DNA from 4 places in the Streptomyces sp. NPDC002057 genome. Region 1 is predicted to be linked to each of the others. Evidence: riboswitches for the same ligand, from Rfam matches in the RefSeq annotation. Region 1 holds a riboswitch; each other region holds the start of a gene.
The links. Region 1 has a riboswitch for cobalamin ahead of ABT129_RS01955 (ribonucleoside-diphosphate reductase subunit alpha). Riboswitches for the same ligand answer to the same signal wherever they lie in the genome.
Positions count from the first base shown of each region.

Region 1 (7,840 bases):
CCGGACATGGCGCAGCAGGAGACGGACGAGCAGACGCAGGTCAACGACGGCTTCGTCGTGGACACGGAGGAGTGCGAGGAGCGCGAGCTCGCCCACCGTGAGCGCGGTACTGCCCGCCCGATCACGGTGGTCGGCAACCCGGTGCTCCACAAGGAGTGCAAGGACGTCACCGAGTTCGACGACTCGCTCGCGGCGCTCATCGACGACATGTTCGCCAGCCAGAAGGCCGCCGAGGGCGTGGGCCTGGCCGCGAACCAGATCGGTGTGGACCTCAAGGTCTTCGTCTACGACTGCCCCGACGACGAGGGCGTCCGGCACACCGGTGTCGTGATCAACCCGGTCCTCCAGGAGCTCCCGGCCGAGCTGCGCGTCCTGGACGAGTCCAACGAGGGCTGCCTGTCGGTGCCGACGGCCTACGCCGAGCTGGCCCGCCCCGACTACGCGGAGGTCCACGGCCGGGACGCCCAGGGCAACCCGATCAAGGTGCGCGGCACCGGCTACTTCGCCCGCTGCCTCCAGCACGAGACGGACCACCTGTACGGCTACCTGTACATCGACCGGCTCTCCAAGCGGGACCGCAAGGACGCCCTGCGCCAGATGGAAGAGGGCACCCCGCGCTACGAGACGGTGCCGAACGCCTGATCCGGTCCGCGCGTGACGACGAAGGGCCCCGCACTCCTCGGAGTGCGGGGCCCTTCGTCGTACGGCTGGGTCCTAGAAGTCCTCGTCCAGGTCCACCGAGCCCTCGACCGCCACCTGGTAGGCGGACGGGCGGCGCTCGAAGAAGTTCGTGAGCTCCTGGACGCCCTGGAGCTCCATGAAGGCGAACGGGTTCTCGGAGCCGTACACCGGGGCGAAGCCGAGGCGCTGGAGGCGCTGGTCGGCGACGCACTGGAGGTACTCGCGCATCGACTCGGTGTTCATGCCGGGCAGGCCGTCGCCGCACAGGTCGCGGCCGAACTGGAGCTCCGCCTCGACGGCCTCCTTCAGCATGTCGGTGACCTGCTGCTGGAGCGCGTCGTCGAAGAGCTCCGGCTCCTCCTTGCGGACGGTGTCCACGACCTCGAAGGCGAAGTTCATGTGCATCGTCTCGTCGCGGAACACCCAGTTGGTGCCGGTGGCGAGGCCGTGCAGCAGACCGCGGGACCGGAACCAGTACACGTACGCGAAGGCGCCGTAGAAGAACAGGCCCTCGATGCACGCGGCGAAGCAGATCAGGTTCAGCAGGAAGCGGCGCCGGTCGGCCTGGGTCTCCAGGCGGTCGATCTTCTCGACCGAGTCCATCCAGCGGAAGCAGAACTGCGCCTTCTCGCGGATGGAGGGGATCTCCTCGACCGCGTCGAACGCGGCGGCGCGGTCGTCCGGGTCGGGCAGGTAGGTGTCGAGCAGCGTCAGATAGAACTGGACGTGCACGGCCTCCTCGAACAGCTGCCGCGACAGGTAGAGGCGCGCCTCGGGGGAGTTGATGTGCTTGTAGAGCGTCAGCACCAGGTTGTTCGACACGATCGAGTCGCCGGTCGCGAAGAACGCGACCAGACGGCCGATCATGTGCTGCTCACCGGGGGTGAGCTTGGCGAGGTCGGCGACGTCCGAGTGGAGGTCGACCTCCTCGACGGTCCAGGTGTTCTTGATGGCGTCCCGGTAGCGCTCGTAGAAGTCCGGGTACCGCATCGGACGCAGGGTCAGCTCGAAGCCCGGGTCGAGGAGGTTCTTCTGTTCGGTGGAGCTCATTACTGGCAGGCCTCGCAGGACTCGGGGTTTTCCAGGGAGCAGGCGACCGCGTCGGGGTCGGCGGCCTGCTGGACGGGGATGGTGGCGGCCGCCGTCGACGCCTGGGCGGCGCGGGCGATCCGGGTCGCCGGGCGGGAGCGCAGGTAGTACGTCGTCTTCAGACCCTGCTTCCAGGCGTACGCGTACATCGACGACAGCTTGCCGATCGTCGGCGTCTCCAGGAACAGGTTCAGCGACTGCGACTGGTCCAGGAACGGCGTCCGGGCGGCGGCCATGTCGATCAGACCGCGCTGCGGGATCTCCCACGCCGTGCGGTACAGCTCGCGCACCTCGGCCGGGACCCAGGTGAAGCCGGCCACCGAGCCGTTGGCGTCGCGCAGCGCCTCACGGGTCTGCGCGTCCCACACGCCGAGCCTCTTCAGCTCGTCGACCAGGTACGAGTTGACCTGGAGGAACTCGCCGGAGAGCGTCTCGCGCTTGAAGAGGTTGGAGACCTGCGGCTCGATGCACTCGTACACGCCGGCGATCGAGGCGATCGTCGCGGTCGGCGCGATGGCGAGGAGCAGCGAGTTGCGCATGCCGACGGCGGCGATCCGCTCGCGCAGCGCGGCCCAGCGCTCCGGCCAGTTGAGCTCGACGTCGTAGTGGTCCGGGTGCAGGACACCGCGGGCGGCGCGGGTCTTGTCCCAGGCGGGGACCGGCCCGTTGCGCTCGGCGAGGTCGGCGGAGGCCTCGTACGCGGCGAGCATGATGCGCTCGGCGATCCGGGTGGAGAGCGCGCGCGCCTCGGGGGAGTCGAACGGCAGCTTCAGCTGGAAGAAGACGTCCTGGAGGCCCATCGCGCCCAGGCCCACCGGCCGCCAGCGGGCGTTGGAGTTGCCCGCCTGCTCGGTCGGGTAGAAGTTGATGTCGACGACGCGGTCGAGGAAGGTGACGGCCGTGCGCACGGTGGCGTCGAGCCGCTCCCAGTCGATGTCCGAACCGACCACGAAGGCGCCGAGGTTGACCGAGCCCAGGTTGCAGACCGCGGTCTCGCCGTCGTCGGTGACCTCCAGGATCTCGGTGCAGAGGTTCGAGGAGTGGACGGTGTGGCCGGGCTCGGCGGTCTGGTTGGCCGTCCGGTTCGAGGCGTCCTTGAAGGTCATCCAGCCGTTGCCGGTCTGGGCCAGGGTCCGCATCATCCGGCCGTACAGGTCGCGGGCCGGCATCGTCTTGCGGGCCAGGCCCGCCTCCTCGGCCTTGCGGTAGGCGGCGTCGAACTCGTCGCCCCACAGGTCGACCAGCTCGGGCACGTCCGCCGGGGAGAACAGCGACCAGTCGGCGTCCGCGTTGACGCGGCGCATGAACTCGTCCGGGATCCAGTGCGCCAGGTTCAGGTTGTGCGTACGGCGCTGGTCCTCGCCGGTGTTGTCGCGGAGCTCCAGGAACTCCTCGATGTCCGCGTGCCAGGTCTCCAGGTAGACGGCGGCGGCGCCCTTGCGGCGGCCGCCCTGGTTGACCGCGGCGACGGAGGCGTCGAGGGTCTTCAGGAACGGAACGATGCCGTTGGAGTGGCCGTTGGTGCCGCGGATCAGCGAACCGCGGGCGCGGATGCGGGAGTACGAGAGGCCGATGCCGCCCGCGTGCTTCGAGAGCCGCGCCACCTGGTGGTAGCGGTCGTAGATGGAGTCCAGCTCGTCCAGCGGGGAGTCCAGGAGGTAGCAGGAGGACATCTGCGGGTGGCGGGTGCCGGAGTTGAACAGCGTGGGGGAGGACGGCAGGTAGTCGAGCCGGCTCATCAGGCCGTACAGCGCGGCGACCTCGTCGAGCGCGCGGACGCTGTCGTCCTCGGCGAGCCCGCAGGCCACGCGCAGCATGAAGTGCTGCGGGGTCTCGACCACCTTGCGGGTGATCGGGTGGCGCAGCAGGTAGCGCGAGTAGAGGGTGCGCAGGCCGAAGTAGCCGAAGCGGTCGTCGCCGGCCGCGTCGATCGTCGCGTCGAGGCGGTCCGCGTGCCGCGTCACGAACGCGGCGGTGCGGTCGGCGATCAGGCCCTCGTGGTGGCCGACGGCGACGGAGGCGGAGAAGGAGAACGAGCCCTGGCTCGCGGCCTCGTCGGCGATGGTGATCGTCAGGAGCCGGGCGGCGAGCCGGGAGTACGCCGGGTCGTCGGCGATCAGGCCGGCGGCCGCCTCGGTGGCCAGCTCGCGCAGTTCCGCCTCGTCCGACGAGGCGCTGCGGCCGCGGAGCGCGGCGGCGGCGACCTTGCCGGGGTCGGTGTCGGGGAGATCGGCGGTGAGGTCGGTCAGGGTCCGCAGCAGCACGGTCCCGGGGCCGTCGCTCTCGACCGCGGAAGCCTCGGCCGAAGCCGGATCGGCGGGCGCGATGGTCACGTGGGGGCTCTCCCTCGCTCGGCTCGGGGCCGCGGCGGGGGGAGGCGGGCACGCGGGGGTCCGGACGCCGGACGCGCTGTGTCCACCGGCCCACTCCGCGGGGCCCGGAAGTCATTGGCACCCGAAACGGACGGACCGGGTGCGCTGCCGGCAGGTCTTCGGACTCACCCCGTACGAAACCGCACGAAGCACACCGTTGCGGGACAGTTCCGGATTCGCGCCGGATTCCCCTGCGTCGACAGCGAGGTCGAGCATACATGTGGGGGGCGTCGCTTGCGGAACCCCCCACATGTTGTGTCGCGCCGTGGACTCAGAACTCCAGGGCGTAGGTGCGCAGAGAGTGATCGGGGATCGGTTCCCAGTCCCGGTGCGGGGTGCGGACGAAGCCCAGGCGTTCGTATATCCGGTGCGCCGAGACCATCGAGGCGTCCGTGGAGAGCACCAGGCGGGCACAGCCGGGGAGGGCCCGGGCGCGCTCGACGCAGGCCCTCACGAGGGCCTCTCCGACGCCTCGGCCGCGCGCCTCGCGGGCGACGACGAGCATGCGGAACTCGGCCTCGCCGGTGACGGCGATGTCCGCCCACGGGGTGTCGCCCGTGGCGAAGGTCACGCCGCCGAGGAGCAGCCCGTCACCGTCCTCGGCGACGAGCACCTCGCTCTCGCGGGCGCGCCGGGCGGTGTCGCGCAGCACGTTCAGGTACGAGTCCTCGGCCCCGTGCTTCAACAGCCCGTCGTTCAGATAGGTCCCCGCGGTGAGCTCGCCGAGCGCCTCGTACTCCTCGGGCCGTACCGCCCTGATGGTGAAGTCCATGAGGGCAGTGTGCCTGGGGACGGCGAAGGCCGCCCCGCCTCCGGGAGGAGACGGGGCGGCCTTTCGCGGGTCCGGCGGCCGTCTCCGGCCGTCGGGTCAGTGGGTCTCGGCGCCGACCTTCGGGACCTTCGTGCTGACCCCGGCGTCGCCGGCGTCGGCCGTGTAGTCCTCCGGGGAGGTCTCGTCGACGCCGTCGGGGGCGTTGACGGCCTTGAGGACGAAGGTCAGGACGACCGTGACGACCAGGTTGAGGACGAAGGCGGTGAGGCCGATGTAGCCGATCTCGCCGATGCCCGGGATCTCGGCGGAGGAGCCGCCGAAGTGCTTCTGGGTCGGGCTGGCCACCCCGTACGCGGCGACCGTGCCGTAGAGCATGCCGACGGCCCAGCCGGCGAGCAGCGCCCAGCGGTGGAACCAGCGGGTGAAGAGACCGCCGACGAGCGCCGGGAAGGTCTGCAGGATCCAGATGCCACCGAGCAGCTGGAAGTTGATCGCGACCGTCTTGTCCATGGTGAGGACGAAGGCGAGCGCGCCGACCTTCACCAGGAGCGAGACCAGCTTGGAGACCTTGGTCTCCTGGGCCGGGGTCGCGTCCGGTTTGATGAAGTCCTTGTAGATGTTGCGGGTGAAGAGGTTGGCCGCGGCGATCGACATGATCGCGGCGGGGACGAGCGCGCCGATGCCGATCGCGGCGAAGGCCACGCCCGCGAACCAGTCGGGGAACATCGTCTCGAAGAGCTGCGGGATGGCGAGCTGGCCGTTCTTCACCTGGATGCCGGCGGCGATCGCCATGAAGCCGAGCAGCGCGAGCAGGCCCAGCATCAGCGAGTACAGCGGCAGGATCGTGGTGTTGCGGCGGATGACCTCACGGCTCCGGGACGACAGCGTCGCCGTGATGGAGTGCGGGTACATGAAGAGCGCGAGCGCCGAGCCGAGCGCCAGCGTCGCGTACGTCCACTGGCCGGCCTCGCCGGGGACGAGCGCGCCGCGCGGCTTGTCGGTCGCCGGGTTGGTCTGCGCGTACGCCTCGCCCGCCTTGGCGAAGATCTCGTCGAAGCCGCCCAGCTTGATCGGGATGTAGATGATCGCCACCGCGATGACGATGTAGATCAGGGTGTCCTTGACGAAGGCGATGAGCGCCGGGGCGCGCAGACCCGAGGAGTAGGTGTACGCCGCGAGGACACCGAAGGCGATGAGCAGCGGCAGGTCCTTGATGAACCAGTGGGTGGTCTCGCCGCCGCCGACGCCCATCACGTCCAGGACGGCCTGGATGCCGACGAGCTGGAGCGCGATGTACGGCATGGTGGCGAGGATGCCGGTGACCGCCACCGCGAGGGAGAGGCCCTTGGAACCGAACCGGCCGCGCACGAAGTCCGAGGTGGTGACGTATCCGTGCTTGTGGGAGACCGACCAGAGGCGCGGCAGGAAGGTGAAGATCAGCGGGTACACGAGGATCGTGTACGGCACGGCGAAGAAGCCGGCCGCGCCCGCCGCGTAGATGGCCGCCGGGACGGCGACGAAGGTGTACGCGGTGTAGAGGTCGCCGCCGAGCAGGAACCAGGTCACCCAGGTGCCGAACGACCGGCCGCCCAGGCCCCATTCGTCCAGGCTGTTCTCGTTCTCGGCCCTGCGCCAGCGCGAGGCGAGGAATCCCATGACCGTGACGGCCAGGAAGAAGAAGATGAACACGGCGAGTGCGACGCCGTTCACGCCGTCCTTCATCGCGCGTCACCTCCCTTGCGGCCGCGCTGGTCCAGCTGCCACAGCTTGTACGCGACCATGGTGAGCACGGTCGAGATCAGCACCCAGAGCATCTGGTACCAGTAGAAGAACGGGATGCCCGCGAAGAGCGGTTCGGTCTTCGCGTACGAGCTCACCCAGAGCATCGCCACGAAGGGCGCGAACAGACAGAGCGCGATCACCACCCTCAGGGGTGTGATGGTGGGTTGTTTCCCTTGTGCCGCTTCTGACATGGCGATTCCGTCCCCTTACTGATCACCTCGGTAATGGTGGGGAAATCTAGGGGACGCATGGGCTCCACGGAACCCCCGTCCGTATAACGGATGGGACTCCGCCCCAGGTGCGACGGTCCGGGGACGGCGCGGTGGTCGGACGATGGCCGGGCGGTGGTCGCGCGATGGTCGGGACCGCCCGTGGAGGGTCGATGGAGGGGTGGTGGAGCGGTGGTGGAGAGGGTGGTGCGCGAGGGCGGGCGCCGCTCAGAGCCAGCCCTCCTTGGCGGCCCGCACCCCCGCCTCGAAACGGCTGCGCGCGCCGAGCCGGTTCATCAGCTCCGAGCTCATCCGGCGCACGGTCCGCAGGGAGACGCCGAGCCGCCGGGCGGCGATGTCGTCCGTGCACCCGATGCCGAGCAGCATGAGCAACTCCCGCTCCTGCGGGGAGAGGGCGTGCTCGTCCCGGCGCGGGGCCTCGCCGAAGGGGGTGCCGCCGTCCCACAGCCGGTCGAAGAGCACCACGAGCGCGTGCACCAGGCCGGGGCTGCGCACCTCCAGGGCGCCCGCGCGGCCGTCCTCCGGGTCGACCGGGACCAGCGCGGCCTCGCGGTCGACGATCACCATGAGCATCGGGACCACGGGCACCGTCCGGGCCTGGCCGCCCAGATCGCAGTACCAGCGCACGTACTCGACGGTCGGCGGGTCGTTGCGGAAGCTCTCCTGGTAGATGGACCGGATCCGTACCCCGCGCTCCAGGGCGAGCTGGTCGAGCGGCTGGCTCGCGTCCATCGTGTCGGGGAGCTGCGCCCCGCCCGGGAGCAGCGAGAGGCACTCCGTGCGGGCGTTCGCGGCGAGGTCCTCCAGGCGTTCGCGGACGTTCTCCAGGCCCACGACCCGGTGCACGACGTCGTGCCGCGCCGATCCGTCGGTCCGGTCGGCGTACGTGGCGAGGATGTCGGCCACCGCCCGCT
Region 1 is NZ_JBEOXR010000002.1:26,366-34,205, forward strand. Features, by position in the region: gene def (peptide deformylase) at 7-642, shown strand; gene ABT129_RS01950 (ribonucleotide-diphosphate reductase subunit beta) at 715-1,731, opposite strand; gene ABT129_RS01955 (ribonucleoside-diphosphate reductase subunit alpha) at 1,731-4,103, opposite strand; cobalamin riboswitch at 4,236-4,358, opposite strand; gene ABT129_RS01960 (GNAT family N-acetyltransferase) at 4,414-4,914, opposite strand; gene mctP (monocarboxylate uptake permease MctP) at 5,011-6,636, opposite strand; gene ABT129_RS01970 (DUF3311 domain-containing protein) at 6,633-6,887, opposite strand; gene ABT129_RS01975 (LuxR C-terminal-related transcriptional regulator) at 7,134-7,840, opposite strand, start outside.

Region 2 (7,840 bases), on a different contig from region 1:
CCACCCAGATGAGGTCGGCGTACGGGGCGTAGGCGAGGCCGCGGGCGATGACCGGCGCCATCCCGTTCTCCACCCGGTAGAAGCCCTCGGCGGTGCGCTCGCCGGTGACGAACCGCGCGTCGCGCTCGTCCACGTCGCTGGTGATGAGGTTCGCGGCGAGGGCGTCCGTACGGGCGATGATCAGGGTCGGGGTGTCGGCGATGTCGGCGGCGAGCCGGGCCGCGTTGAGGGTGCGGATGTGCTGGGCGGTCGGCACGAGGACCTTGCCGCCGAGGTGGCCGCACTTCTTCTCCGAGGCGAGCTGGTCCTCGTAGTGGATGCCGGCCGCACCGGCCGCGATCATGGCCTTGGTGAGCTCGAAGGCGTTCAGCGGGCCGCCGAACCCCGCCTCGGCGTCGGCGACGATCGGGGCCAGCCAGTCGATGCCCTCGTCAGCCGGGGTGCCCTCGGCGGTGGCGATCTGGTCGGCGCGCAGCAGGGCGTTGTTGATCCGGCGGACCACCTGCGGAACGGAGTTGACCGGGTAGAGGCTCTGGTCGGGGTACGTGTGCCCGGCCTGGTTGGCGTCGGCGGCGACCTGCCAGCCCGACAGGTAGATGGCCTGGAGGCCGGCCCGGACCTGCTGCACGGCCTGGCCGCCGGTCAGCGCGCCGAGGGCGTGGATGTAGTCCCGCTCGTGCAGCTGCCGCCACAGCCGCTCGGCGCCGCGCCGGGCGAGGGTGTGCTCCTCACGGACGCTGCCCGAGAGACGCACCACGTCCTCGGCGCCGTAGGTGCGCTCGATGCCCTTCCAGCGCGGGTCGGTGGCCCAGCGCCGTGCCAGCTCCTCGGCCGCCTGCGTCCTCGCGTCTGCCATGACCGTCACCGTCTCCTTGGATCTGCCGCGTCTGCCAAGCCCGCACGGTTCCTCGTGCGGGTGTGGCACTGCGTGTCTCGATAGGGGGTGCGGACCGCCGGTGTCCGGACCAAGCGGAGGTGAGCAATCTCGCCGCTGCAGGTCGCGTCATGCCGGGGTTGCCGAGATCAGGGCGTGAATCGGTCCCCGGGTCCGGCCTGGACCTACCGGATCCGGCGGGCCGCACTCAGACTCTGGCACTGGCACTGGGTGTCATCAATCGTGGACGTCTGCCAACTTTCGCCAATCTTCCGGCTCTCTTTTGCCAAGTTTGTTAAGGGAGGGGAGGGGCCTTTCCCGCGTACGCTGACCTGGCGCGGGACCGAGGGCCCGGGCGCCGGGAGAGCGGGAGGACGCGGGTGAGCAAGACCTACGCGGGAGCGCGGCTGCGGCGGCTGCGCGAGGAGCGCCGGATGAGCCAGGCCGAACTGGCCCGCTCCCTGGCGATCTCCCCGAGCTACCTCAACCAGATGGAGCACGACGCCCGACCGCTCACCGTGCCCGTGCTGCTCCGGCTGACCGAGACCTTCGGCGTCGACCCCGGCTTCTTCTCCGAGCGCGACACCAGCCGCCTCATCGCCGACCTGCGGGAGGCGCTCGCCGGGGAGCTCGCCGCCGCCCGCGTCTCCGCCTCCGACCTGGCCGACCTCGCCTCCCGGATGCCCGACGTCGCCCAGGTCCTGGTCGGGCTCGGCCGGCGCAACCACCAGCTCTCCGAACGGCTCGCCGACGCGGCGGACCCCCGGGGCGCCGACCCCGAGCTGCCGCGCTCCCCGCACGAGGAGATCCGCGACTTCTTCTACCGCCGGCAGAACTACCTCGACGAGACCGACCGCGCCGCCGAGGCCCTCGCGACGGAGATCGGCATCCGGCCCGGTGACGTCGTCAGGACCCTGACGGCCCGGCTCGCCGACCGTCACGGCGTCCGTCTGTCGGCCGAGGGCGACGAACGCCTCCACCACTACGACGCGTCCACCCGCACGCTCCACCTGTCGGCGCTCCTGCGCCCCGGCCAGCGGGCCTTCCGGATGGCCACCCAGCTCGCCCTCCTGGAGTACGGGGACGGCCTCGACCGGCAGGCGGCCGAGGACTTCCCGCCCGGCGGCCCCGCGCACCGGCTGACCCGCATCGGCATCGCCAACTACTTCGCCGCCGCCCTGATCCTGCCGTACACCGCGTTCCACGCGGCGGCCGAGGAGGTCCGGTACGACATCGAGCGGCTGACCGACCGGTTCGGACTCGGCCACGAGACGGTCTGCCACCGGCTCAGCACGCTGCAGCGGCCCCGCCTGCGCGGCGTGCCCTTCTCCTTCGTCCGCGTCGACCGCGCCGGCAACATGTCCAAGCGCCAGTCCGCCACCGGATTCCACTTCTCGCGCGGCGGCGGCACCTGCCCGCTCTGGAACGTCTACGAGTCGTTCGCCGCGCCCGGACGCATCCACGTCCAGGTCGTGCGGATGCCCGACGGACAGCGCTACCTGTGGACGGCTCGCGCGGTCACCCGGCACCGCGGCGGCTGGGGCAGGCCCGGCAAGACCTTCGCCATCGGCCTCGGCTGCGAGATCCGGCACGCCCACCGGCTCGTGTACTCCCAGGGCCTCGACCTGGACAGCGTCGCCGCCGCCACCCCGATCGGGATGGGCTGCCGCGTCTGCGAACGGCTCGACTGCCCCCAGCGCGCGGCCCCGCCCCTCGGGCGTCCGCTGAGGATCGACCAGAACACCAGCACGTTCGTGCCCTATCCCGTCGACGACCCGCAGCGCTGACCCCGGCGGAGCGCCCCCGCAAGTGCCCCGGTTCCAGGGGGCCGACGCGGGGTGGGGGGTGGACTTACTAGGACGTCCAACTATATCGTCCTGCCACAAGGTCCGCGGTGCAGGGAAGCCGGTGTGAATCCGGCACGGTCCCGCCACTGTGACCGGGGAGTGCGCGCTTTCACGACAGGCCACGGGCGAAGGGATTCGCCGGGAAGGCCGAGGCGCGTGCGGGGATCCGGGAGTCAGGATACCGGCCGCGGGTTGTTCCGTGTTGTCCACGAGGATGGAGCAGACACGCATGGCACCGGTCCGTACCCGCGACCCAGGTGATCACGCGCGAAGCACGGACGCCCCCAGCGGCGTCCCCGGCCTTCGGCGATCCCTCCGCTGACGCGTCCCACGACGGTCCCCCGCGCCCGCACCCGACCGGTGCCGTCGCGCGGCTCCGCCGTGCCATCCCCGGATCTCACCTGACGAGAGCAGGCTTCCATGGTCCGTGAACTCACCCACTTCATCGGCGGCAAGCGCACCCCCGGCACCTCCGGGAACTTCGCCGACGTGTACGACCCGAACACCGGCGCCGTCCAGGCGCGCGTGCCCCTCGCCGACCGCGAGGAGGTACGGGCCGCGATCGCCGACGCCGCCACCGCGCAGCTGGAGTGGGCCGCCTGGAACCCGCAGCGGCGCGCCCGAGTCCTGCTGCGTTTCCTCCAGTTGGTCGAGGGCGAGCGCGAGGAACTCGCCCGCCTGCTCTCGGCCGAGCACGGCAAGACCGTCTCCGACGCCCACGGTGACCTCCAACGCGGCCTGGAGGTGGTCGAGTTCGCCGCCGGGATCCCGCACCTCCTCAAGGGCGAGTTCACCGACAGCGCCGGCACCGGCATCGACGTCCACTCGCTGCGCGCCCCGCTCGGCGTGGTCGCCGGCATCACCCCGTTCAACTTCCCCGCGATGATCCCGCTGTGGAAGGCCGCACCCGCCCTGGCCTGTGGAAACTCCTTCATCCTCAAGCCCTCCGAGCGCGACCCCTCCGTCCCGCTCAGGCTCGCCGAACTCTTCCTGGAGGCCGGACTGCCGCCCGGCGTCCTCAACGTCGTCAACGGAGACAGGGAAGCCGTCGACGTCCTCCTCGAAGACCCCCGCGTCCAGGCCCTCGGCTTCGTCGGATCCACCCCGATCGCCGCGCACGTCTACTCCACCGCCGCCGCCCACGGCAAGCGCGCCCAGTGCTTCGGCGGCGCGAAGAACCACATGATCGTCATGCCGGACGCCGACCTCGACCAGGCCGTCGACGCCCTCATCGGCGCCGGATACGGCTCCGCCGGCGAACGCTGCATGGCGATCTCCGTGGCCGTGCCCGTGGGGGAGGAGACCGCCGACGCGCTCGTCGCCGCTCTCGAGGCCCGCATCGCCACCCTCCGCATCGGCCGCTCCGACGACCCCGCCGCCGACTTCGGCCCCCTGGTCAGCCGCGACGCCCTCGACCGCGTCCGCGGGTACGTGGACACCGGCGTCGAGGAGGGCGCCGAACTCGTCGTCGACGGGCGGGACTTCACGCTTCCCGGCCACGAGAACGGCTTCTTCGCCGGAGCCACCCTCTTCGACCGCGTCACCCCCGCCATGCGCGTCTACCAGGAGGAGATCTTCGGCCCCGTCCTCTGCGTGGTGCGCGCCGCCGACTACGAGGAGGCCCTGCGGCTGCCGAGCGAGCACCCGTACGGCAACGGAGTCGCGATCTTCACCCGCGACGGCGACACCGCCCGCGACTTCACCCGCCGGGTGAACACCGGCATGGTCGGCGTCAACGTCCCCATCCCGGTCCCCGTCGCCTACCACACCTTCGGCGGCTGGAAGCGCTCCGGATTCGGCGACCTCAACCAGCACGGTCCCGACGCCATCCGCTTCTACACCCGCACGAAGACCGTGACCTCCCGCTGGCCCTCCGGGGTCAAGGAGGGCGCGAGCTTCACCATGCCGACGATGGGCTGAGCGCCGTGACCACGACCACGCACCTCACCAAGGACGAGCTGGCCCTCGCCGAGGTCACCCTCGACTTCGCCCAGGAACACCTCGCCCCCCACTCCGTCGCCTGGGACCGCGACAAGCACTTCCCCGTCGACGTCCTGCGCCGCGCCGCCGGTCTCGGCCTCGCCGGCGTCTACGTACGGGAGGAGCACGGCGGCTCCGGCCTGACCCGCACCGACGGCGCCCTGGTCTTCGAGGTGCTCGCCACCGGCTGCCCCTCCATCGCCGGCTACCTCTCCATCCACAACATGGTCGCCTGGATGATCGACCGGTACGGCGACGACGACCAGCGCGCCCGCTGGCTGCCCGGCCTCTGCGCCGCCGAGACCCTGGGCAGCTACTGCCTGACCGAACCGGGAGCGGGCTCCGACGCCGCCGCCCTGCGCACCCGGGCCGTACGCGACGGCGACTCCTACCTGCTCACCGGCGTCAAGCAGTTCATCTCCGGCGCAGGCGCCGCCGGCGTGTACATCGTCATGGCGCGCACGGGCGGCGACGGAGCAGCCGGCATCTCGGCCTTCGTCGTCGAACGGGACGACCCCGGGCTCTCCTTCGGCCCGAACGAACAGAAGATGGGGTGGAACGCGCAGCCCACCCGCCAGGTCGTCCTCGACGGCGTGCGCGTCCCCGCGGAGCGCAGGCTCGGCGCCGAGGGCGACGGGTTCCGCATCGCCATGAGCGGGCTCAACGGCGGCCGGCTCGGCATCGCCGCCTGCTCCCTCGGCGGCGCGCAGAGCGCCCTCGACCGCAGCATCGCCCACCTCGCCGACCGCGAGGCGTTCGGCGCCCGGCTGCTGGACGCCCAGGCCCTCCAGTTCCGGCTCGCCGACATGGCCACCGAACTCGCCGCCGCCCGCGCACTGGTCCGCCAGGCCGCCCAGGCGCTCGACCGGGCGGACCCGGCCGCGCCCCGGCTCTGCGCGATGGCCAAACGCTTCGCCACCGACACCGGCTACTCCGTCGCCGACCGCGCGCTCCAACTGCACGGCGGCTACGGCTACCTGAGCGAGTACGGCATCGAGAAGATCGTCCGCGACCTGCGGGTCCACCAGATCCTGGAAGGAACCAACGAGATCATGCGTGTCATCGTGGCCAGGGGACTGACGGAGGCCGTCCGATGACGACCTCCTCGCCCTCGTCCTCCTCGTCCTCGTCGCCTTCCTCGCCCGACGACCCCGTCCTGCTGCGCACCGAGGGCCGCGCCGCGTACCTCACTCTCAACCGCCCCAAGGCGCTCAACGCCCTCACCCACGCCATGGTCCGCACGATCGCCGACGCCCTCGACGCGTGGGAGAGCGACCCGGGGATCGAGACCGTCGTCCTCACCGGCGCGGGGGAGCGGGGCCTGTGCGCCGGCGGCGACATCCGCGCCATCCACCAGGACGCCGTCACCGGCGGCACCGCGACGGAGGACTTCTGGCGGGACGAGTACCGGCTCAACGCCCGCATCGCCCGCCTGCGCACCCCGTACGTCGCCCTGATGGACGGCATCGTCATGGGCGGTGGCGTCGGCGTCTCGGCCCACGGCACGGTCCGCCTCGTCACCGAGCGTTCCCGCGTCGCGATGCCCGAGACCGGAATCGGCTTCGTCCCGGACGTCGGCGGCACCTACCTCCTCGGCCTCGCCCCCGGGGAACTCGGCACCCACCTGGCCCTCACCGGTCTGCCCGTCGGCGCGGCCGACGCCCAACTCTGCGGCCTCGCGGACCACTTCGTACCCGCCGAGGCGCTCCCCGCCCTGCGGGCCGAACTCGCCGCCGCACCCGTCCGCGACGTGCTAGCCCGCCACGTCCGGCCGGCGCCGCCCGGCGAACTCGCCGGCCACCGGTCCTGGATCGACCCCTGCTACGCCGCCGACACCGTCGAGGAGATCGTCGACCGCCTCCTCGCCCACGGAGCCCCCGAGGCCGAGGAGGCGGCCGCCACCCTGCTGACCAAGTCCCCGACGGCGCTCAAGGTGACCCTGACCTCCCTGCGACGGGCCCGCGCCCTGGGCCCGCTCGAAAGGGTCCTGGAGCAGGAGTACCGCGTCTCCTGCGCGGCGCTCCGCCACCCCGACCTCGCGGAGGGCATCCGCGCCCAGGTCGTCGACAAGGACCGGAACCCGCGCTGGGCGCCCACCACGCCGGCCGGCGTCACCGACGAGGACGTGGCCGCGTTCTTCGCACCGCTCGGCGAGCGCGAACTCCGTCTCGTCCCCTCCCCGTCCCCCGCCGAATCTCCCACGGAGGTGCCCTGGTGAGCCGCGTCGTCGCCTTCGTCGGTCTCGGCCACATGGGCGGCCCCATGGCCGCCAACCTGGTCAGGGCCGGGCACCGGGTCGTCGGGTACGACCTGCTGGACGAACTCATGGTCTCGGCCGAGGCGGCCGGTGTCGAACGGGCCGCCTCCGCCGCCGAGGCCGTCGCCGAGGCGGACACGGTGATCACCATGCTGCCCGCCGGCCGTCACGTCCTCGCGCTCTACCGGGAGCAGGGACTGCTCGCGGCGGCCGGACCCGGAACCCTCTTCGTCGACTGCTCCACCATCGACGTCGAGGACGCCCGCGCCGCCCACGCCGCCGCCGTCGAGGCGGGCCACCGCGCCCTCGACGCCCCCGTCTCCGGAGGCGTGGTGGGCGCCGAGGCGGCCACGCTCACCTTCATGGCCGGGGGCGGCGGCCCCGAGTTCGCCGAGGCCGAACCACTCCTCCTCGCCATGGGCGGGAAGGCCGTGCACTGCGGCGGCGCGGGCGCCGGACAGGCCGCCAAGATCTGCAACAACATGATCCTCGGCGTCTCCATGATCGCCGTCAGCGAGGCGTTCGTCCTCGCCGAGAGCCTGGGCCTCTCCCACCAGGCCCTCTACGACGTGGCCTCCACGGCCTCCGGCCAGTGCTGGGCGCTCAGCGTCAACTGCCCCGTCCCCGGCCCCGTCCCGGCCAGCCCCGCCAACCGCGCCTACCGGCCCGGCTTCGCCGCCCCGCTCATGGCCAAGGACCTCGGCCTCGCGGCCAACGCCATCCGCGCGGGCGGCGTCGACGCCACCCTCGGCCTCGGCGCCGCCGCCCTGTACGAGGCGTACGCCGAAGGTCCCGGAGCCCACCAGGACTTCTCCGGCATCGTCGAGGCGATCAGGGACCGCTCCGGCCACGGAGCCACGACCGCGAACACGGCGCCCCCCG
Region 2 is NZ_JBEOXR010000061.1:38,188-46,027, reverse strand. Features, by position in the region: gene aceA (isocitrate lyase) at 1-856, opposite strand, end outside; gene ABT129_RS32915 (short-chain fatty acyl-CoA regulator family protein) at 1,255-2,661, shown strand; cobalamin riboswitch at 2,750-2,925, shown strand; gene ABT129_RS32910 (CoA-acylating methylmalonate-semialdehyde dehydrogenase) at 3,142-4,641, shown strand; gene ABT129_RS32905 (acyl-CoA dehydrogenase family protein) at 4,638-5,798, shown strand; gene ABT129_RS32900 (enoyl-CoA hydratase/isomerase family protein) at 5,795-6,919, shown strand; gene mmsB (3-hydroxyisobutyrate dehydrogenase) at 6,916-7,840, shown strand, end outside.
Region 2: it holds a riboswitch for cobalamin, as region 1 does, so the genes downstream of both, ABT129_RS32910 (CoA-acylating methylmalonate-semialdehyde dehydrogenase) here and ABT129_RS01955 (ribonucleoside-diphosphate reductase subunit alpha) in region 1, are expected to answer to the same signal.

Region 3 (5,187 bases), on a different contig from region 1:
TCTCCAGGGAGGCGCGGGTCTCCGTCCAGCCGCGGGTCTTCAGACCGCAGTCGGGGTTGACCCACAGCCGCTCGGCCGGGATCGCGCGCAGTCCGGTGCGCAGCAGCGAGGCGGCTTCCTCGGTGCTCGGGACGCGCGGGGAGTGGATGTCCCAGACGCCGGGGCCGGCCTCGCGCGGGTAGCCGTGGGCGGCGAGCTCGTGGGCGACCTGCATGTGGGAGCGGGCCGCCTCCAGGCTGATGACGTCGGCGTCGAGGTCGTCGATGGCCTGGACGATGTCGCCGAACTCGGCGTAGCACATGTGGGTGTGGATCTGGGTGTCCGGCCGCACCCCGCCGGTGGTGAGGCGGAAGGCCTCGGTCGCCCAGGCCAGGTACTCCGGGTGGTCCGCGGCCCGCAGCGGCAGGGTCTCCCGGAGCGCCGGTTCATCGACCTGGATGATCGAAGTACCCGCCGCCTCCAGGTCGTTCACCTCGTCCCGCAGGGCCAGCGCGACCTGCCGCGCGGTGTCGCCGAGCGGCTGGTCGTCGCGGACGAAGGACCAGGCGAGCATGGTGACGGGCCCGGTGAGCATGCCCTTGACGGGCTTCCCGGTCAGCGACTGGGCGTACGTCGTCCACCGGACGGTCATCGGTTCGGGGCGGGAGATGTCCCCGGCCAGGATCGGGGGCCGGACGTAGCGGGTGCCGTAGGACTGGACCCAGCCGTGCTCGGTGGCGAGGTAGCCGGTGAGCTGCTCGGCGAAGTACTGCACCATGTCGTTGCGTTCGGGCTCGCCGTGCACCAGGACGTCGATCCCCGTCTTCTCCTGGTAGCCGATCACCTCCTGGATCTCGGACCTGATGCGCTCCTCGTACCCGGCGGCGTCGATCCGCCCGGCCCGCAGGTCGGCCCGGGCCGCGCGCAGGTCGGCGGTCTGCGGGAAGGAGCCGATCGTGGTGGTCGGCAGCAACGGAAGCCTCAGATGGGCGCGTTGGGCGGCCGCGCGCTCGGCGTACGGCTGCGAACGGCGTCCGTCCGCGTCGGTGACGGCGGCGGCGCGGGCGCGTACGGCGGGGTCGCGGGTGATCGGGGAGCCGGCCCGGGAGGCGAGGGCCGCGCGGTTCGCCGACAGCTCGTCGGCGATGACCTCGGTGCCGCCGGAGAGCCCCTCGGCCAGGGTCACCAGCTCCGCGGTCTTCTGCCGGGCGAAGGACAGCCAGCGCAGGATCCGGGGGTCGACGTCCTTCTCGGCGGTCGCGTCGAGCGGCACGTGGAGGAGGGAGCAGGAGGCGGCGACGTCCACCCGGTCGGCGAGCCCGAGGAGGGTGCCGAGGGTGGAGAGCGACTTCTCCAGGTCGTTGACCCAGATGTTGCGGCCGTCCACCACCCCGGCGACCAGGCGCTTGCCCGGCAGGCCGCCGACGGCGGCGAGCGCGTCGACCTGGCCGGCGGCGGGGCCGGTGAAGTCGAGGGCGAGCCCCTCGACCGGTGCCTTGGCGAGTACGGGGAGGGCGTCGCCGAGCCGGTCGAAGTAGGAGGCGACGAGCAGCTTGGGCCGGTCGGTGAGCGCGCCGAGGTCGCGGTAGGCCCGCTCGGCCGCGTTCAGTTCGGCCGGGGTCCGGTCCTGCACCAGGGCCGGCTCGTCCAGCTGAGCCCACTCCGCGCCCGCCGCGCGCAGGTCGGCGAGGACCTCCGCGTACACCGGCAGCAGTCGGTCGAGCAGGGTCAGCGGATCGAAGTCGGCGGCCACGCCGGGGGCCGGCTTGGCGAGCAGCAGATAGGTGACGGGCCCCAGCAGGACGGGTCGGGCCGTCAGGCCGAGGGTGAGGGCTTCGCGCAGCCCGGCGACCTGCTGGGCGGAGTCGGCGGTGAACACGGTGTCCGGCCCCAACTCGGGGACCAGGTAGTGGTAGTTGGTGTCGAACCACTTCGTCATCTCCAGGGGCGCCACGTCCTGGGTGCCGCGCGCCATCGCGAAGTAGCCGTCGAGCGCGTCGGCCGCGACGGCCTCCCGGTGGCGGGCGGGGATCGCGCCGACCATGACGGTGGTGTCGAGGACGTGGTCGTAGAGGGAGAAGTCGCCGGTGGGCACCTCGTGGACGCCCGCGTCGGCGAGCTGCCGCCAGTTCTCGGCGCGCAGTGCGGCGGCGGCGGCCCGGAGGGCCTCGGCGTCGACGCGGCCCTTCCAGTACCCCTCGATCGCCTTCTTGAGTTCCCGGCCCTGCCCCTGGCGGGGGTAGCCGTACACAGTGGCCCGTGCTGCCGCGGCTGCGGACTTCGTGGTCACGGAGATCTCCTTCGCGAGATGAATCCCTGAGATCCCGGGGACGGGACGAGAGCGCGAAGGGGCGACGACCGGTCGGTGCGCGTGCGCGTGGAACGGCGCGCTCGCCCGACAGGTATGTGCGCCGACCCGCCCTCGAGGTCACCGGAATGTCCGCGCGCGGAATCGTCCGCGTGCGGGCAACGGGCAGGTCTTCGGACTCGCGGGCACGTCCTCCGGAGGTGACCGGAGGGCTCCTACTGGCCGTCGCTTCCCAGACCCTTCCCGGGCCCAGTGCGTATGACGGCGGTCGTTCCCACTCACCGCTGCGGGGCAGTCCCGGATTCCCACCGGGTTCCCTCTTACGACGCCTCCCGCCTGGCGGACGGGGCGAACCAGCTGCACGGCCACCCTACGGCGTCGGCCGCGCGCGCGAGCACGGTGATTCCACCATTCGGACGGTGACATGAGACACGCGGGCATGACGGTGGGCCGGGGACGGCACCACCCGTCCCCGGCCCCTCAGCCGCCGCCGGCCCCCTCAGACCGGCTGCCGTCCGGGTCCTCTCACCCGGTCGTACCCGTGGAACCCGCGGCCCGTCTTGCGGCCGAGGAGTCCCGCCTCCACCATCCGCAGGAGCAGCGGGGGCGGGGCGTACAGCGGTTCCTTGAACTCGTCGTAGAGCGACTCGGCGATCGACGCGACCGTGTCGAGTCCGATCAGGTCCGCGAGCTTCAGCGGCCCCATCGGGTGGGCGCAGCCGAGTTCCATGCCGTGGTCGACGTCCGAGGCGGAGGCGAAGCCCGACTCCGTCATCCGGATCGCCGACAGCAGGTAGGGGACCAGGAGGGCGTTGACGACGAAGCCGGCCCGGTCGCGGGAGCGGATGACCGTCTTGCCCAGGACGGCGGTGGCGAACTCCGTCACGTCGCGCTCCACGTCGGGCGCCGTGTGGAGGGTCGTGACCACCTCCACGAGCGGCAGCACCGGGACCGGGTTGAAGAAGTGCACTCCGACGACCCGGTCGGCGCGGCCGGTGGCCATGCCGAGGCGCATCACGGGGAGGGAGGAGGTGTTGGTGGCCAGGATCGCCGCCGGATCGGTGACGATCTTGTCGAGCGCGGTGAACACCTCCGTCTTCACGGCGGGGTCCTCGGTGACCGCCTCGACGACCAACTGCCGATCGGCCAGGTCGTCGAGGTCGGCGGTGACCGTGATCCGGTCGAGCGCGCCCTCGCCCGCGACCCGGTCGAGCTTCCCCCGTCGCACGGCCCGTTCGAGGGAGTCGGCGATCCGGTCGCGCGCCGCCGCGGCCGCCGGCCGGGTGGCCTCGCAGAGCAGGGTGTCGAGTCCGGCCCGTGCGCACACCTCGGCGATGCCCGCGCCCATCTGGCCGCCGCCGACGACGCCGACGCGCCGGATGCCGACGGGCCGGCGGGCCTCGGGCGGGCCGCCCGCGTGCCCGGTCTCCCCGCTCACGCCCGGGGCTCCGTCGTCCGCACGAGGTGGCGGGAGTACGCCTCGGGGGTGAAGAACAGCGGCAGTTCGGCGGAGAGAGCGGTCCGCTCGAACAGCTCCCGCACCTCGTCGAGCGGCGCCCACGGGTACGCGGCGCCCAGGGCGGCCAGTTCGTCGTCCAGGGTCCGCAGGACGTCCTCGCGCTGGATCACGCGGTGCCGCAGCCACTGCCAGACCTGGACGCGGGCGATCTCGGCGGTGGCCGCGTCCTCCATGAGGCCGTCGAGGGCGACCGCGCCCTGGCCGCCCATCCACGCGGCGAAGTAGCGCAGGGCCACCGCGATGTTCGTGCGCACCCCCTCCTCGGTCGGGGGCCCGCCGATCCGGCGCACGGACAGCAGGTCCGCCGCCGTGACCTCCACGTCGTCCCGGGTCCGGTGGATCTGGTCGGGACGGTCGCCGAGCACACCGTCGAAGACCTTCCGGCAGACCGGGACGAGTCCGGGGTGGGCCACCCAGGAACCGTCGAAGCCGTCCTCGGCCTCCCGTTCCTTGTCCAGGCGGACCTTGGCGAGGGCCGCCTCGTGGGCGGCGGGGTCCCGGCCCGGGACCTGGGCGGCCATGCCGCCGATGGCGTGGGCGCCGCGCCGGTGGCAGGTCCGCACCAGGAGCTCGGTGTACGCCCGCAGGAACGGCGCGGTCATCGTCACCTTCGCCCGGTCGGGCAGCAGGAAGTCGGTCCGGTGGCCGAAGGTCTTGATCAGGCTGAACAGGTAGTCCCAGCGGCCCGCGTTGAGCCCGGAGCTGTGCTCGCGGAGCTCGTAGAGGATCTCCTCCATCTCGAACGCGGCGGTGATGGTCTCGATCAGGACGGTGGCGCGGACGGTGCCCCGGGGGATGCCGAGGAGTTCCTGGGCGAGGAGGAAGACGTCGTTCCAGAGCCGCGCCTCGTCCCGGCCCTCCAGCTTGGGGAGGTAGAAGTACGGGCCGTGTCCGGCGTCGATCTGCCGCCGGGCGCAGTGGAAGAAGTACAGGCCGAAGTCGACGAGCGAGGCCGGCACGGGGCGGCCGTCGACCTCCAGGTGCTCCTCGTCGAGGTGCCAGCCGCGCGGCCGGACGACGATCGTGGCGAGCCGGTCGCGGTCGGCGAGCCGGTACTCCTTGCCGTCGGCGGTCGTGAAGTCGATGCGCCGTTCGACGGCGTCCAGCAGGGTGAGCTGGCCGCCGATCACGTTGTCCCAGGTGGGCGCGGTGGCGTCCTCGAAGTCCGCCATCCAGACCCGGGCCCCGGAGTTGAGGGCGTTCACGGCCATCCGGCGGTCCGGCGGGCCGGTGATCTCGACCCGGCGGTCGGTCAGGCCGGGCGCGGGAGGGGCGACCCGCCAGGACGGGTCGGCGCGCACGGCCGAGGTGGTGAGCCGGAAGTCGAGCGGCGAACCGGTGGCGAGGCGGATGGCCTGGCGGCGGCGCTCCTTCAGGAGCC
Region 3 is NZ_JBEOXR010000061.1:46,705-51,891, reverse strand. Features, by position in the region: gene metE (5-methyltetrahydropteroyltriglutamate--homocysteine S-methyltransferase) at 1-2,269, opposite strand, end outside; cobalamin riboswitch at 2,435-2,660, opposite strand; gene ABT129_RS32930 (3-hydroxybutyryl-CoA dehydrogenase) at 2,787-3,725, opposite strand; gene aceB (malate synthase A) at 3,722-5,187, opposite strand, start outside.
Region 3: it holds a riboswitch for cobalamin, as region 1 does, so the genes downstream of both, metE (5-methyltetrahydropteroyltriglutamate--homocysteine S-methyltransferase) here and ABT129_RS01955 (ribonucleoside-diphosphate reductase subunit alpha) in region 1, are expected to answer to the same signal.

Region 4 (7,840 bases), on a different contig from region 1:
CTCTGCGCGGCGACGCAGATCTGCTCCAGCTTGACCCAGACCGCCCAGTTGCCGAGCGGGGTCAGGGTGGCGTGACGCCCCTCCGCGCCGGGGTCCAGGGTGAGCGCGCCGACGGCCGCGAGGCCTTCGAGGGCCCAGTCGAGGAGGGTCGGGAGCCCGTCGGTGCCGGGGAGGCCGGCGGCCTCGGGGGCCGACTCGGCCACCGGGACCTCGCAGCGCTCCCCGCGCAGCTCCTCGACGCGCTGGCCGAGCAGGTCGAGGAGGGCCGGGACGAGGACCGGGCCCTGGGAGAGCTGGAGGAGCGAGAGCACCTGCGGGACGGCTTCGACGACCTCGGCGACGGCGCTCGCCTCGAACCCCTCGGGGGCCGGGTGCACCAGGGACCAGGCGTCGAAGAGGGCGACCCAGCCGCGCAGCACGGCGGAGTCGTCGCGGTCCCAGGCGTGCAGCCGCCAGCCGGGGCGGGCGGTGTCGCCGTGCAGTTCGACGAGTCCGGCGAGCCGGGCGCGGTCCCAGCCGGCCCGGATCTGGCCGGGCGTCAGGTCCAGTGCGGCGGCGGCCCGTTCCTGCGCGGAGCCGGTACGGAGGGCCGCGTCGGCGCCGCGCTCGACGGCGGCCCAGCGGGCGATGCGTACGGCGGCGGCGAGGACGTGCCGGGCCTGGCGGGCCAGCTCCGAGCGGGGCGGAGTGCCCTCGGGCGGCCGCGGCGCCGGCCGGGTGCGCCGGGTCGTCACGGCCCGTCGGGCGGTGGCCAGCGCCCGCGGGCGGACGAGTCGGAGTCTGGAGTTGCGCGCCAATGGTTCATCGGGCTTTCGAGACGTCACGGGGGCAGTCTTCCCGCTGACGGCCCGAAAGCCCAATCGGAATCGGCCGCCCCGTCCCCGGCGGGCCCCGCGGGGGTCCTAGAGGAGCGGGGTGAGGAAGCGGCGGAGGGCTTCCTCGTAGCGGATCGGGTCGGCGTTCCACATCGCCGCGTGCGGGGCCTGCCGCACGGTCTGGAGGGTGACCAGATCGGGGCGGCGGGCGGCGAGTTCCACGGACGGCTCCCAGGGGGAGATGGTGTCGTCCGGGCCGTGGAAGAGGAGGACGGGGACGCGCAGGGCGCCGGGCTCGGAGGCGTCGCGGAGCAGGTCGCCGTAGGGCCCGATCCTGCCCTGCGCCGCGCGGACCGCGAGCGCCCGCAGGGGTCCCGGGACGTGGTGGGCGGCGGCGAGGTTGCGGAGGGTGGCCTCCTGGTCGAGGACCGGGGAGTCGAGGACCAGGCCGCTGATGCGGTCGCGCACCCCGGACTCGGCGGCGGCGCGCAGGGCCATCGAGGCTCCGGTTCCCCAGCCGTGCAGGACGACCTTGGCGGCGCCCCGGCGGACGGCGTAGCGGATCGCCGCGTCGACATCGCGCCACTCGGAGTCGCCGAGGTGGGCCAGGCCGTCCGGGGAGGCGGGGGCGCCCTCGTCGCCGCGGTAGGCGGGGACGAGGACGGGGATCTTGCGGTGGTTGTAGAAGGGGACGACGTTCAGCGGTTGCTCGCGGGTCGTGCCGAGGCCGTGCAGGGCGATCACCCAGGTGGTGCGGGGGGCCGCCACCAGCCAGCCCGGCAGGGGGCCGAGCTCGCCGGGGATCTCGACGTCCTCCTGCGCGAGCCCGAGGGCGCTGATGGGCGTGCCGATGTGCAGCTGGGGCGTGAAGCGGACGCGGGCGCCGGGGCCGAGCACCCCGAGCTCGACCCGTTCCAGGCGCCGCACGACGGTGTCGGCGGTGTGCGGGACCCGGTCGAGGACGGGGCCGACGACGGCGTGCAGTCCGGGGCCCTCGATCCCGTAGGTGCCGGGGCGCAGCGAGGCGAGGCTGCGGGTGAGGGTGATCCGCTCGGGGCCGGTGGCGTGCACGGTGAGTCGTGGGTCCCCGGGCAGGGGACGTCCGGACGGCGCCCTGAGGGCGGCGTCGCTGGCGTACCGGCCGGCCGCGATCACGGCCGCGCCGACACCGAGCAGAGTGGTGACGGCCGCTGCCGTCGCTGTAGCCGGGCGCACGCTCCCAGTCTCGGCACGGTGCGGTCGGCCTGCCACCGGACGGACCCGGGCGGGGGGGAGGGAACGAGGAGGGAGGGGGGCCGGGGCGCGGTCTCCCCGGGCCTCGCGAGCCCCTCCTTGGAGTGACATGGGTCTCGTCCGCGGGGTCCCCCGGTCGGATGGTTCGGTCCGGGGAGCGGAACCGGGTGGCGGAGGAGGAACCGGGGCAGGTCGCACGTGCCCTGTGATGGCCCGGATTACCCGGGGTTGCGGGGTGACCGCATCGTGGACACCCGGCCCGCCCGGCGGTCAAGCGGAATGCCTCGACACCGGATAGGGACACCACGCCGCCCGACCCAGTTCACCTTCCGTTCACCCAGGTTGCCTACGTTCGGCTCGCCACTGACGTCAAACGATTGCCTGGGTAAATGGAACACATCACGCTGCTGCTCGCCATTGTGGTCGTGACAGCTCTCGTGTTCGATTTCACGAACGGTTTCCACGACACCGCCAACGCGATGGCCACGACCATCTCGACCGGTGCCCTCAAGCCGAAGACGGCGGTGGCCATGTCCGCCGTGCTGAACCTCGTCGGCGCGTTCCTGTCCGTGGAGGTCGCCAAGACGATCTCCGGCGGGATCATCAACGAAGAGGGCATCCGCACAGAGGTGATCTTCGCCGCGCTGGTCGGCGCCATCCTGTGGAACCTGCTGACCTGGCTGCTGGGCCTGCCTTCCAGCTCCTCCCACGCCCTCTTCGGCGGCCTCATCGGCGCCGCGGTCATGTCGGCCGGCTGGTCGGCCGTGAACGGCCCCACCATCGTCACCAAGGTCCTCATCCCGGCCATCGCCGCGCCGCTCGTCGCCGGCCTCGCCGCGATGGCAGCCACCAAGCTGACGTACAAGATCAAGGCCAACCCCGAGGCGAAGGCCACGGCCAAGGGCTACCGGGCCGGCCAGATCGCCTCCGCCGGTCTCGTCTCCCTCGCCCACGGCACCAACGACGCCCAGAAGACGATGGGCATCATCACCCTCGCCCTGGTCACCCAGGGTGTCGTCGCCCCCGGCTCGAACCCCCCGATGTGGGTCATCGTCTCCGCCGGTGTCGCCATCGCCCTCGGCACCTACCTCGGTGGCTGGCGCATCATCCGCACCATGGGCAAGGGCCTCACCGACCTCCAGCCGCAGCAGGGCTTCGCCGCCCAGACCAGCGCCGCGACGGTCATCCTGGCCTCCTCGCACCTGGGCTTCTCGCTCTCCACCACCCAGTCCTGCTCGGGTGCCGTGATGGGCGCCGGCCTCGGCCGCAAGGGCGGTGTCGTCCGCTGGTCGACCGCCACCCGGATGTTCGTCGCCTGGGGTCTGACCCTGCCCGCCGCGGGTCTGGTCGGCGCCGGCGCCGAGTTCCTCACCAAGCAGGGCCCCTGGGGCATCGCCGCCGTCGCGGTCCTGCTGGTCGTCGGCTCCGCCGTCATCTGGTCGCTCTCCCGCCGCAAGCCGGTCGACCACAACAACGTCACCGACGACGACCTCGACGCCGAGCCCGCGGGTGTGGTGACCACCGCCATCGCGGCCGTCACCCCGCCGCCGGCCGCCGGTTCCGTCGCCGCCGTCGCGGACGAGGACCTCAAGACCACCATCCCGGCGCCGGTCCCCACGGACCCGGCCGCTCCCCCGGCCCCCGCCGCAGCGGTGTAAGGAACGAACGACATGAAGATCGACTGGGCAGCCCTCGGCTCCGTCTTCGGAGTCAGCCTCGTGGCGACCGTCGCCCTCGTGGGCCTCTTCACCCTCGGGATCGTCGGCCTCGGCAAGCAGGAGGAGGCCGCCGCCCGCGGTGACTCCGCCGCCCTGGCCCGCACCGGCGCCTACACCTGCTTCGGCCTCTGCCTCGCGGCCGTGGCCTACGGCATCTACCTGATCGTCGTCTGACGGTCCACGCTCCACCGGCCGGGCGGCCCGCACTCTCCGTGCGGGCCGCCCGGCCCGCGTCTGTCCACCGCCCTCTCTGTGGTGCTCCGCACAGTGCGCCGTCGCAGGTCAAGGGTGAGTTGACGCCCCTTCTCGGGGCGTGGTGGACTGCCGAGGCCATTACGGCGGCAGCAGAGGAAGTCCGGTGCGAATCCGGCGCGGTCCCGCCACTGTGACCGGATCCCCAGGGTCCGGGAGTCAGGAACTCTCGCCGCCGGTCACGTCGATCCAGGGCGCGGACCCTGAGTGAGGACAGAGCGCCATGCCCGGCCGCAGCAGTACCACCGGTGCGTTCGCGTACGGCGCGGCCGCGGGCCTCGCCGTCGACCTGCTCGTCGGCGACCCCCGGCGCGGACACCCCGTCGCCGTGTTCGGCCGGGCCGCCGCCGCCGTCGAGGAGCGCCTCCACCACGACCACCGCGGCTGGGGCGCCCTCCACACCGCCGTCTGCGCCGGCTCCACCGTCGCCCTGGGCGCGCTCGCCGCACGGGCCGTGCGGAACCGGCCGGCCGCCGCCGCCGCCCTCACCGCCGCCTCCGTCTGGGCCGTCGTCGGCGGGACGACCCTGGGCCGGGAGGCACGCGCGATCGGCGGGGCGCTGGCCGCCGGCGACCTGGAGGTGGCCCGGGAACGGCTGCCGCACCTCTGCGGCCGCGACCCGCACTCCCTCGACGGACCGGCGATGGCCCGCGCGGTCGTCGAGTCGGTCGCCGAGAACACCTCCGACGCCGTGGTCGGCGCCCTCTTCTGGGGCGCGGTCGCGGGCGTGCCGGGCCTGCTCGGCTTCCGGGCCGTCAACACCCTCGACGCGATGGTCGGCCACAGGTCGCCGCGCCACCGCCGGTTCGGCTGGGCCTCGGCCCGGCTCGACGACGTGGCCGGCTGGCCCGGAGCCCGGCTGACGGCCGCGCTCGCGACCGTCGCGGGCGGGAACCCCCGCGGGGCCGTACGGGCCTGGCGCGCGGACGCGGCGAAGCACCCCAGCCCCAACGCGGGCCCGGTCGAGGCCTCCTTCGCGGGGGCGCTCGGCGTACGGCTCGGGGGGACCCTGGCGTACGGCGGCCGGGTCGAGCACCGGCCGGTGCTCAACGGGACGGGACGGCCCGTCGAGGTCGCGGACATCGACCGGGCGGTCGGCCTCTCGCGCCGGGTGACCGCGCTGACCCTGGTCGCCTGTGTGGGCGGCCGCATCACCATCGGCGCCCTGGCGGCCCGGAAGCGGAGGAACGCATGAGGGGCGGAGGACTGCTCGTCGCCGGGACCACCTCCGACGCGGGCAAGAGCGTCGTCACCGCCGGCATCTGCCGGTGGCTGGTCCGGCAGGGCGTCAAGGTCGCGCCCTTCAAGGGACAGAACATGTCCCTCAACTCCTTCGTCACCCGCGAGGGCGCCGAGATCGGGCGGGCCCAGGCCATGCAGGCGCAGGCCGCCCGCGTCGAGCCGACCGCGCTGATGAACCCGGTGCTGCTCAAGCCCGGCAGCGACCGGTCCAGCCAGGTCGTCCTGATGGGCAAGCCGGTCGGCGAACTCAGCGCGCGCGGCTACCACGGGGGGCGCCAGAAGGAGCTGTTCGAGCCCGTCCTGGCCTGCCTGGAGGAGCTGCGGAGCACGTACGACGCGGTGATCTGCGAAGGGGCCGGCAGCCCGGCCGAGATCAACCTGCGGCGCACCGACATCGTGAACATGGGCATAGCGCGGGCCGCGCGGCTGCCCGTGGTCGTGGTCGGGGACATCGACCGGGGCGGGGTCTTCGCCCAGTTCTTCGGGACGACGGCGCTGCTCGCGCCCGAGGACCAGGAGCTGATCGCCGGATATCTCGTGAACAAGTTCCGGGGCGACGTGACCCTGCTCGAACCCGGGCTCGACATGCTGTACGACCTGACCGGGCGGCGGACCTTCGGCGTCCTGCCGTACGCGCACGGGCTCGGCATCGACGAGGAGGACGGCCTCCGGGTCTCGCTGCGCGGCACCGTCCGCGAGTCGGTCGTGGCGCCGCCGGTCGGCGCGGACGTGCTGCGGGTCGCCGTCTGCGCCGTACCCCTCATGTCCAACTTCACGGACGTCGACGCGCTGGCCGCCGAACCGGGCGTCGTCGTCCGGTTCGTCGACCGGCCCGAGGAGCTCGTCGACGCGGACCTCGTCGTCGTGCCCGGCACGCGCGGCACGGTCAAGGCCCTCGCCTGGCTGCGGGAACGCGGCCTCGCCGACGCGCTCGCCCGGCGCGCCGCCGAGGGCCGCCCGGTGCTCGGCGTCTGCGGTGGCTTCCAGGTGCTCGGCGAGCGGATCGAGGACGAGGTCGAGTCGAGGGCCGGAACCGTCGACGGGCTCGGACTGCTCCCCGTACGCGTCCGGTTCGCGCGCGAGAAGACCCTGGCCCGACCGGTCGGCGAAGCGCTCGGCGAGCGGGTCGAGGGGTACGAGATCCACCACGGGATCGCGGACGTACGGGGCGGGGAACCGTTCCTGGACGGCTGCCGGGTCGGCTCGGTGTGGGGCACCCACTGGCACGGCTCCCTGGAGAGCGACGGGTTCCGGCGGGCGTTCCTGCGGGAGGTCGCGGCGGCGGCCGGACGGCGGTTCGTACCGGCTCCGGACACGTCGTTCGGGGCGCTGCGGGAGGAACAGCTGGACCGGCTGGGCGATCTGATCGAGGAGCACGCGGACACGGGGGCGCTGCTGCGGCTGATCGAGGAGGGGGCTCCGGCGGGCCTGCCGTTCGTGCCGCCGGGAGCACCGTGAGCGAGAAGGGCGCGGCCGCCGGCCGCGGGTGGTCACCCGCCGCCGACGGCCGCGCGTCGTCATTCGAACGTCAGCAACCTGAAGGAGAGACCTGCCGATGAGCACCCGGTATCCGTTCACCGCCGTCGTCGGTATGGACGACCTGCGGCTCGCGCTGCTGCTCAACGCCGTCAGCCCCGCCGTGGGCGGTGTGCTGGTCCGGGGCGAGAAGGGGACCGCCAAGTCCACCGCCGTCCGGGCGCTCGCCGAGCTGCTGCCCGCCGTTCCCGTCGTCGCCGGCTGCCGGTTCAGCTGCGACCCGGCCTCGCCCGACCTCGGCTGCCCCGACGGGCCGCACGGGACCGCGCCCGGCACCGAGCGGCCCGCGCGGATGGTCGAGCTGCCCGTCGGCGCCTCCGAGGACCGGCTCGTCGGCGCGCTCGACATCGAGAAGGCGCTCGCCGACGGCGTGAAGGCCTTCGAGCCGGGGCTCCTCGCCGCCGCGCACCGGGGCATCCTCTACGTCGACGAGGTCAACCTGCTCAGCGACCACCTCATCGACCACCTCCTCGACGCCGCCGCCATGGGCTCCTCCTACGTCGAGCGCGAGGGCGTCTCGGTGCGGCACGCCGCCCGCTTCCTGCTCGTCGGCACGATGAACCCCGAGGAGGGCGAGCTCCGGCCGCAGCTGCTCGACCGGTTCGGGCTGACCGTCGAGGTCGCCGCCTCCCGCGAGCCCGAGCAGCGCGTCGAGGTCGTCCGGCGACGGCTCGCCTTCGAGGACGACCCGGACGCGTTCGCCGCGCGCTGGGCCGACGAGGAGACCGCGCTGCGCGGCCGGATCACGGCCGCCCGCGCCCTGCTGCCCCGGGTGACCCTCGGGGACGCCGTGCTGCTCCAGATCGCCGCGACCTGCGCCGCCTTCGAGGTGGACGGCATGCGTGCCGACATCGTCATGGCCCGGGCCGCGACCGCGCTCGCCGCCTGGGCCGGACGCACCGAGGTCACCTCCGAGGACGTGCGGCAGGCCGCGCTCCTGGCCCTCCCCCACCGCAGGCGCCGCTCCCCCTTCGACGCGCCGGGCCTCGACGAGGACAAGCTCGACGACACCCTGGAGCAGTTCAGGGGCGAGGAGCCGCACTC
Region 4 is NZ_JBEOXR010000004.1:29,622-37,461, forward strand. Features, by position in the region: gene ABT129_RS04840 (hypothetical protein) at 1-824, opposite strand, end outside; gene ABT129_RS04845 (alpha/beta hydrolase) at 903-2,030, opposite strand; gene ABT129_RS04850 (inorganic phosphate transporter) at 2,438-3,706, shown strand; gene ABT129_RS04855 (hypothetical protein) at 3,719-3,940, shown strand; cobalamin riboswitch at 4,067-4,209, shown strand; gene ABT129_RS04860 (cobalamin biosynthesis protein) at 4,242-5,213, shown strand; gene ABT129_RS04865 (cobyric acid synthase) at 5,210-6,718, shown strand; gene ABT129_RS04870 (putative cobaltochelatase) at 6,816-7,840, shown strand, end outside.
Region 4: it holds a riboswitch for cobalamin, as region 1 does, so the genes downstream of both, ABT129_RS04860 (cobalamin biosynthesis protein) here and ABT129_RS01955 (ribonucleoside-diphosphate reductase subunit alpha) in region 1, are expected to answer to the same signal.